DNA from 3 places in the Geothermobacter ehrlichii genome. Region 3 is predicted to be linked to each of the others. Evidence: predicted binding sites of a transcription regulator. Region 3 holds the regulator's gene; each other region holds the start of a gene.
The links. The regulator HrcA, encoded in region 3, represses chaperone genes, less so after heat shock. The targets are predictions, from matches to a motif close to TGTTAGCACTCNNNNNNNNNGAGTGCTAACA.
Positions count from the first base shown of each region.

Region 1: the regulator HrcA is predicted to act here: its motif matches at 1,583-1,613, upstream of groES (co-chaperone GroES).
Region 2: the regulator HrcA is predicted to act here: its motif matches at 1,034-1,064, upstream of rpoH (RNA polymerase sigma factor RpoH).

Region 1 is NZ_VNIB01000013.1:70,131-72,382, forward strand. It holds gene groL (chaperonin GroEL) at 1-1,156, opposite strand, end outside; gene groES (co-chaperone GroES) at 1,191-1,478, opposite strand; gene EDC39_RS12545 (hypothetical protein) at 1,854-2,252, opposite strand, start outside.
Region 2 is NZ_VNIB01000007.1:71,153-73,404, reverse strand. It holds gene EDC39_RS08945 (AAA family ATPase) at 1-169, opposite strand, end outside; gene rpoH (RNA polymerase sigma factor RpoH) at 142-999, opposite strand; gene crcB (fluoride efflux transporter CrcB) at 1,208-1,579, shown strand; gene EDC39_RS08930 (DUF190 domain-containing protein) at 1,608-1,940, shown strand; gene EDC39_RS08925 (tellurite resistance TerB family protein) at 1,948-2,252, shown strand, end outside.
Region 3 is NZ_VNIB01000012.1:90,831-93,082, reverse strand. It holds gene dnaK (molecular chaperone DnaK) at 1-6, opposite strand, end outside; gene grpE (nucleotide exchange factor GrpE) at 34-705, opposite strand; gene hrcA (heat-inducible transcriptional repressor HrcA) at 718-1,758, opposite strand; gene hemW (radical SAM family heme chaperone HemW) at 1,927-2,252, opposite strand, start outside.

The DNA.
Region 1 (2,252 bases), on a different contig from region 3:
CGGTGGCGGCACCGACCTTGATCACGGCAACGCCGCCGACCAGCTTGGCCAGCCGCTCCTGCAGCTTCTCGCGGTCGTAGTCGCTGGTGGTCTCCTCGATCTGGGCACGGATCTGCTTGACCCGGGCCTCGATGTCGGCCTCGGTGCCGGCACCGTCGATGATGGTGGTGTTGTCCTTGTCGATGACGATGCGCTTGGCGCGGCCGAGCATGTCGATGGTGGCGTTCTCCAGCTTGAAGCCGACTTCTTCGGAGATCACCCGGCCGCCGGTCAGAATGGCGATGTCCTCGAGCATGGCCTTGCGGCGGTCACCGAAGCCGGGAGCCTTGACGGCGGCGATGTTGAGGGTGCCGCGCAGCTTGTTGACCACCAGGGTGGCCAGGGCCTCGCCCTCGACGTCCTCGGCGATGATCAGCAGCGGACGGCCCTGCTTGGCGACCGGCTCGAGCACCGGCAGCAGGTCCTTCATGTTGCTGATCTTCTTGTCGTGGATCAGGATCAGAGCGTCCTCGAGCACGGTCTCCATGCGCTCGGCGTCGGTCACGAAGTAGGGGGAGAGATAGCCGCGATCGAACTGCATCCCCTCGACGGTCTCCAGGGTGGTTTCCATCGACTTGGCTTCCTCGACGGTGATCACCCCTTCCTTGCCGACCTTCTCCATCGCCTCGGCGAGGATGTTGCCGATGGTCTCGTCGGAGTTGGCGGAGATGGTGCCAACCTGGGCGATCTCCTTGTGATCCTTGACCGGCTTGGAAAGTTCCTTCAGATCGGCGACAGCGGCTTCCACGGCCTTGTCGATGCCGCGCTTGATTTCCATCGGGTTGTGACCGGCGGTGACCAGCTTGACGCCTTCACGATAGATGGCCTGGGCCAGGACGGTGGCGGTGGTGGTGCCGTCACCGGCGACATCGGAGGTCTTGGAAGCGACCTCTTTCACCAGCTGGGCGCCCATGTTCTCGAACTTGCCCTCGAGCTCGATCTCCTTGGCGACGGTGACGCCGTCCTTGGTGATCAGCGGGGCGCCGAAGGATTTTTCGATCACGACGTTGCGGCCCTTGGGACCGAGAGTCACCTTGACAGCATTGGCCAGGCTGTTGACCCCGGCGAGGATCTGGGCGCGGGCCTCCTGTCCGAACTTGATCTCTTTGGCAGCCATATTCTGTTACCTCCTCGAATCGGGTTGGTCGCTCTTACTCGATGATGCCCATGATGTCGTCTTCGCGCATCATGAGGTATTCCTTGCCTTCGATCTTGACCTCGGTGCCGGCGTACTTGCCGAAGAGAACCTTGTCGCCGACCTTGACATCCAGGGGCAGCACCTTGCCGTCCTCGGTCTTCTTGCCGTTGCCGACGGCGATGACCTTGCCCTGCTGGGGCTTCTCCTTGGCGGTATCGGGAATGATGATGCCGCCGACGGTCTTGGTCTCCTCTTCCAGGCGCTCGACGATGATACGGTCGTGCAGAGGTCTGATGTTCATCTTCTCAACTCCTTTCTGCAATGCGTTATGACTGGCATCTCGCCAGTGTTCAGCGAAAAAAAGCAGATCGCCCTTGCCCGCCGACCGGAAAAAGGGCAGTCCTTTGTTAGCACTCACCATAGATGAGTGCTAACAAAGGACAGGGCTAAATATAATCAGGCAATTCTGATTGTCAAGGGTTTTTCGGACGGCCCCAAATCCATCACCTGTTTTGTGGACCGAGGATGCCGGAACGGGTCCGGATGCAAGGCGACCGGCCGATTCGGGCGCAGGCGCGGCACGAGCCACGTCGAGCACCGAAGCGACGCCGGCAACGCAGCAGATGGGCCTGTTGCGGCAGCCGAATCCCGAAATGGGGAGTGGATTTGGGGCAAATCAGCCCTTGGACAGGGCGTCGATGAGGTAGCCGGCCAGGGTATCGGCGATGTCCCTGGCAAGCAGCCGGCGCTGCTGTTCGATGGTCGAGTAATCGTGGTCGAAAAAGACCTCACGGGGATATTCCATCATCAGTACGGGCTCTGTACTGCCGGGCTGAAAGAGTCTGATCCGGCTGCGCGAGCGGATGGTGGTGCTGCAGCACCCCGATTCCTCGACGTAGGCGAAGAGATCCCCGGTGATGTAATAGTGTGACGCCAGCCAGTCGGGGGCGATCTCTTTCAGCCCCTGCTTGAGAATGACGACGTTGTATTTTCTGTCGACACCCTTTTCGATCAGGGCATCAACAAAGCGGTCGAAAATGCCTTCGCTGACCGCCTGCGGCACCATGATGGTGGT
Region 2 (2,252 bases), on a different contig from region 3:
CGATCAGCACGTGGCCTTCGCAGAGCAGGCCGATCAGCAGCCCTTCGAAAAGCTCCTCCTGCCCGATGACGATCCGCCCGGCCTCTTCAAGGGCCGGGCGGAAGGCCTGCCGCAGCTCTGCGATGCGGTCGTCGTCTCGGCTCAGACGGGCATGGGCAGATTCCGGCACTCGAGATACTCCTTCAGTTTCTTCAGGGCGTTCTGTTCGATCTGCCGCACCCGTTCGCGGCTGATGCCGTAGCGGTCGGCCAGCTCCTGCAGGGTCAGGGGCTCGTCCCGCAGCAGGCGATCGGTGATGATCTCCCGCTCCCGCGGCTTGAGCTTTTCCATCGCCTGCCGGATCGTTTGCCGGCGCAGTTCCTCCTCTTCCCTGGCCGCCAGCAGCTCTTCCTGGTCCTGGCGTTCGTCCGCCAGGGTGTCCATCAGCGTATAATCATCCCCTTCAACCAGCTCCACGTCAAGGGAGGCATCGCGCCGGTGCAGCCTGAGCTCCATCTCGTCGACATCCTCGGGCCGGACATCGAGTTCGGCGGCGATCTCCCGGCTGTCGCTTCCTCCGGTCAGGCGCCTGAGCGCTTCCCGGGTCTGGTTGAGCTTGAAGAAGAGTTTCTTCTGCGCCTGGGTGGTGCCGATCTTGACCAGCGACCAGGTGCGGATGATGAAGCTCTGGATGTAGGCACGAATCCACCAGACGGCGTAGCTGATGAGGCGGATGCCCCGGTCGGGATCGAACTTCTTTACCGCCATCATCAGGCCGATGTTCCCTTCCTGGATCAGGTCGAGCAGCTTGCAGCCGTAGTTGCGGTATTCCCAGGCGATCTTGACCACGAAGCGCAGGTTGCTGGTCACCAGCCGTTCTGCGGCGGCGAGATCCCCCTGGTGACGGTAGCGGCGGGCCAGCTCCAGTTCTTCCTGCGGTGAAAGCAGGTCGAACCGGTTGACCTGCTTCATGTAGTAGGCGAAGTTGTCCCCTACCACGGGAAGATTGAGTGTGTTCATCGCTACCCTCCGAAAAAGTCCTTTGTCTTCAGTTGATTAGCACTCTCAACTCGAGAGTGCTAAAACCTTATAGCAAACCTGGACGGCAAGTGCAAGAGGTGGCCACCCATTTCGGGATTCGGCTGCCGTAACAGGTAGTGGATTGGGGGGGGCGGTTGACAGGGGAAGACTCGCCTTCGATAATGCGCGAAACAAAGGAGAGTCCCGGATGCAGCTGCTCTATATCACGGTCTTTGGCGGGCTGGGCTGTCTGTCCCGCTATCTCGTTTCGGGCTGGGTCTATGCCCTGGCCGGCCGGGCCCTTCCCTGGGGGACGCTGGCGGTCAATGTCGTCGGTTCACTGCTGCTCGGCTTTTTGATGGAATCCGGCCTGCGCAGTACCCTGATCCCGGCGGAGATCCGCATGGGGCTGACCACCGGCTTCATGGGCGGGTTCACCACCTTTTCCACTTTCTCCTACGAAACCGTCCGCCTGCTGGAGGAAGGGAGCTGGCTGCAGGCCGGCGCCAACATGGCCCTGAACCTGGCCGTTTGCGTGGCTTCGGCCCTTTTCGGAATCTGGCTGGCCCGGCAGATCTGACGGCGCTGCGGCCGGAAAGGAGTTTGACATGACACGTCTGGAAGGCGAGCAGACCCTGATGCGGATCTTTTTCGGGGAATCGGATCGCTGGGAAAGGAAGCCCCTGTACGAAGCCCTGCTCGATCTCTTTCGCGCCAGGGGAATCGCCGGGGCCACCGTGCTCAAGGGGGCGGCCGGCTACGGCGGCCGCAGCGTCCTGCACACCGACAGGCTGCTGCGCTTTTCCTCCGACCTGCCGGTGGTGGTGGAGGTGGTCGACGCCCAGGAGAAGATCGAGGCTTTGCTGCCCGAACTCGACCGCATGATCGGCAGTGGCATGATCACCCTGGAGAAGGCCCGGGTGATCCGCTATTTCGCCTGAGGTGACCATGATCAGCCGACTTGTGCATCTGCTGACCGGGCAGGACGAAACCTCGAAGGAGCGGCGCCACGATCGTGTGCAGCTGGCGGTGGCGGTGCTGCTGCTGGAGATGGCGCACGCCGACCGCACATTCGCTCCGCTGGAGAAAAAACTGGTCAACGGCCTGCTGCGCGAGCGTTTCGGTCTCGATGCCGGCCAGGCCGACGAGCTGATCGCCGCCGCCGAGAAGAAGCGCGACGAGAGTTTCGATCTGCACCAGTTCACCCGCCTGATCAACGAGCACTTCACCCTCGAGGAGAAGCTCGAGGTGAT
Region 3 (2,252 bases):
TCCCATGGCTGTAGATCCTCCTTGGATGCGTGATCAGTTGTCGTCCGTTTCGCTTTCTTCCCCGGCCCCGGTCGCAGCCTCCGCCTCGACGGACGCGCCTGTCTCCGGAGCCTTGCTGACCATGACCAGGGCGGGGCGCAACAGGCGGTCATGGAGGCGATATCCCTTCTGCAGTTCCTGGGCAACCGTGTTCGGAGGAACTTCCTCCGACACGACCTGTCCCATGGCTTCGTGACAGCTCGGATCGAAGGGCTTGCCGATCGCCTCGACGGGAGTGACGCCGAACTTTTCCAGCGTGCGGGCGAACTGGCTGAGGGTCATCTCCACCCCCTCCAGCAGCGCCGTGGCCTCGGCCTGTTCCTCCCGGGCATGATCGACAGCCCGCTGCAGATTGTCCATTACCGGCAGCAACTCGCGCAGCAGCCCTTCGTTGGCGAACCTGGCCATCTCCTGCTTTTCCCGCTGCATGCGCTTGCGGAAATTCTCCATGTCCGCCTGGCTGCGCAGATAGAGGTCCCAGTTCTTGCGGGCCTCGTCCTTCGCCGCCGTCAACTCGTCCTGCAGGCGCTCCATGTCGGACGGCGCCCTGTCGTCGGCCGCCGCTGCGGCCTGCTGTCCGGCCGGGGGCTCGCCGGCGGCCGGCGCCGCCTGGACCTCCTCGACCGGCGTTTCGGTTTTATCCTGGTTCTTCTTCTTTCTTGCCACGATGGTCAGCTCCTAATCGACATCGCCGTCGAGCACCTGGCTCAACAGGCGGGCGGTGTAGTCAACAATGGGAATGACGGCGGAATAGTTCATCCTGCTGGGGCCGATGACCCCGAGCGCGCCGATCGTTCCCCGCTTGTTCGAGTAGTGCGAGGTTATCAGGCTGCATCCTTCGATACCTTCGATGCCGGTTTCACTGCCGATGAAGATCTGCACCCCCTGCGCCTCCTGGCTGCGATTGAGCAGGTCGATCAGCCGGCCCTTCTGCTCGAAGGCGCGGAAGAGCTCACGCATGGTTTCCACGTTGGCGAATTCGGGCTGCTCGAGAATGTTGCTGGTCCCTTCGATGAAGACCTCGGTGCCCAGATTCTCTTCCAGCGCCTCGCGGGACAGCGCCAGCGTCTTGGCCAGCAGGCTGTCGTAGCGGGCCTTCTCGGCCTCCATTTCGGCGAAGATCTTCCGCTTGACCTGCTGAATCGACAGCCCGGCCAGGGTCTGGTTCAGATAGGCCGAAATCTGTTCCAGCTCCCGCGGCGAGATCGGTTCGCCCGGCTCGATGATCTTGTTCTGCACCAGGCCGCTGTGCGTCACCAGGATCACCAGCACCCGCCCCTGCGACAGCGGCAGAAATTCGATGTGCCTGAAGACCGTGGTCTCCAGGCGCGGCGCCATCACCAGGCCGGTATAGCGGGAGATGGACGAAAGGGTGCGGCTGATATCGCGCAGCACCTCCTCGACCTTGCGTCCGCGCAGCTGGTAACTGCTGCTCAGCTTCTTCTGCTCGCTCGGCGTCAGCTTGCGCACCTGCAGCAGCGAATCGACATAGAAGCGATAGCCTTTTTCCGTCGGAACCCGGCCCGCCGAGGTGTGAGGCGACTTCAGGTAGCCCAGTTCCTCCAGGTCGGCCATCACGTTGCGGATAGTCGCCGGCGACAGGCCGAGCGGATGCCGCCGCGCCACGGTGCGCGAGCCGACCGGCTCGGCGGTGGCGATATGCTCCTCGATGATCGCCTCGAGAATGAATCTGTTGCGTTCCGAAAGTTCCGACGTCATCTTTCACCCGGAAAAAACTGAGCCGGCAGAACCGGCCCGGTCAGGTCGCGACAGCGGAAACTCCGCGGCGCCGTTTAGCACTCTCGGCCCCGGAGTGCTAGCGGCGTACAAAATAACAACGGCCCTACCCTTTGTCAAGGAGAGGGCCGGGCAAATTCCAGCGAAAAATCAGAGAAAATACGCGATCAGATGATCATAGAGCAGCCAGTCGCGCCAGGAGAGAAACCAGCGGTCACCTTCCCGGCGCAATGCATCGCCCGCCCGCGTCCGGGCGACGGCGAAGACCTCGGCGAAATCCTGGCCGAAAATCTCCCGGAAGCCGGCAGCGCTCAGTCCGTCCGCCGTGCGCAGTGCCAGATAGACGGTCTCGGCCATGGCGCCCCGCCGGTCGAACTGCTCCAGGCTCTGCATGGGGTCGCGCCCCCCGTCCAGCCGCCGCCGGTACAGGTCGAGATCGGCGGGTGTCGCCAGCCGCTCGCCCCAGCCGGCGGCGG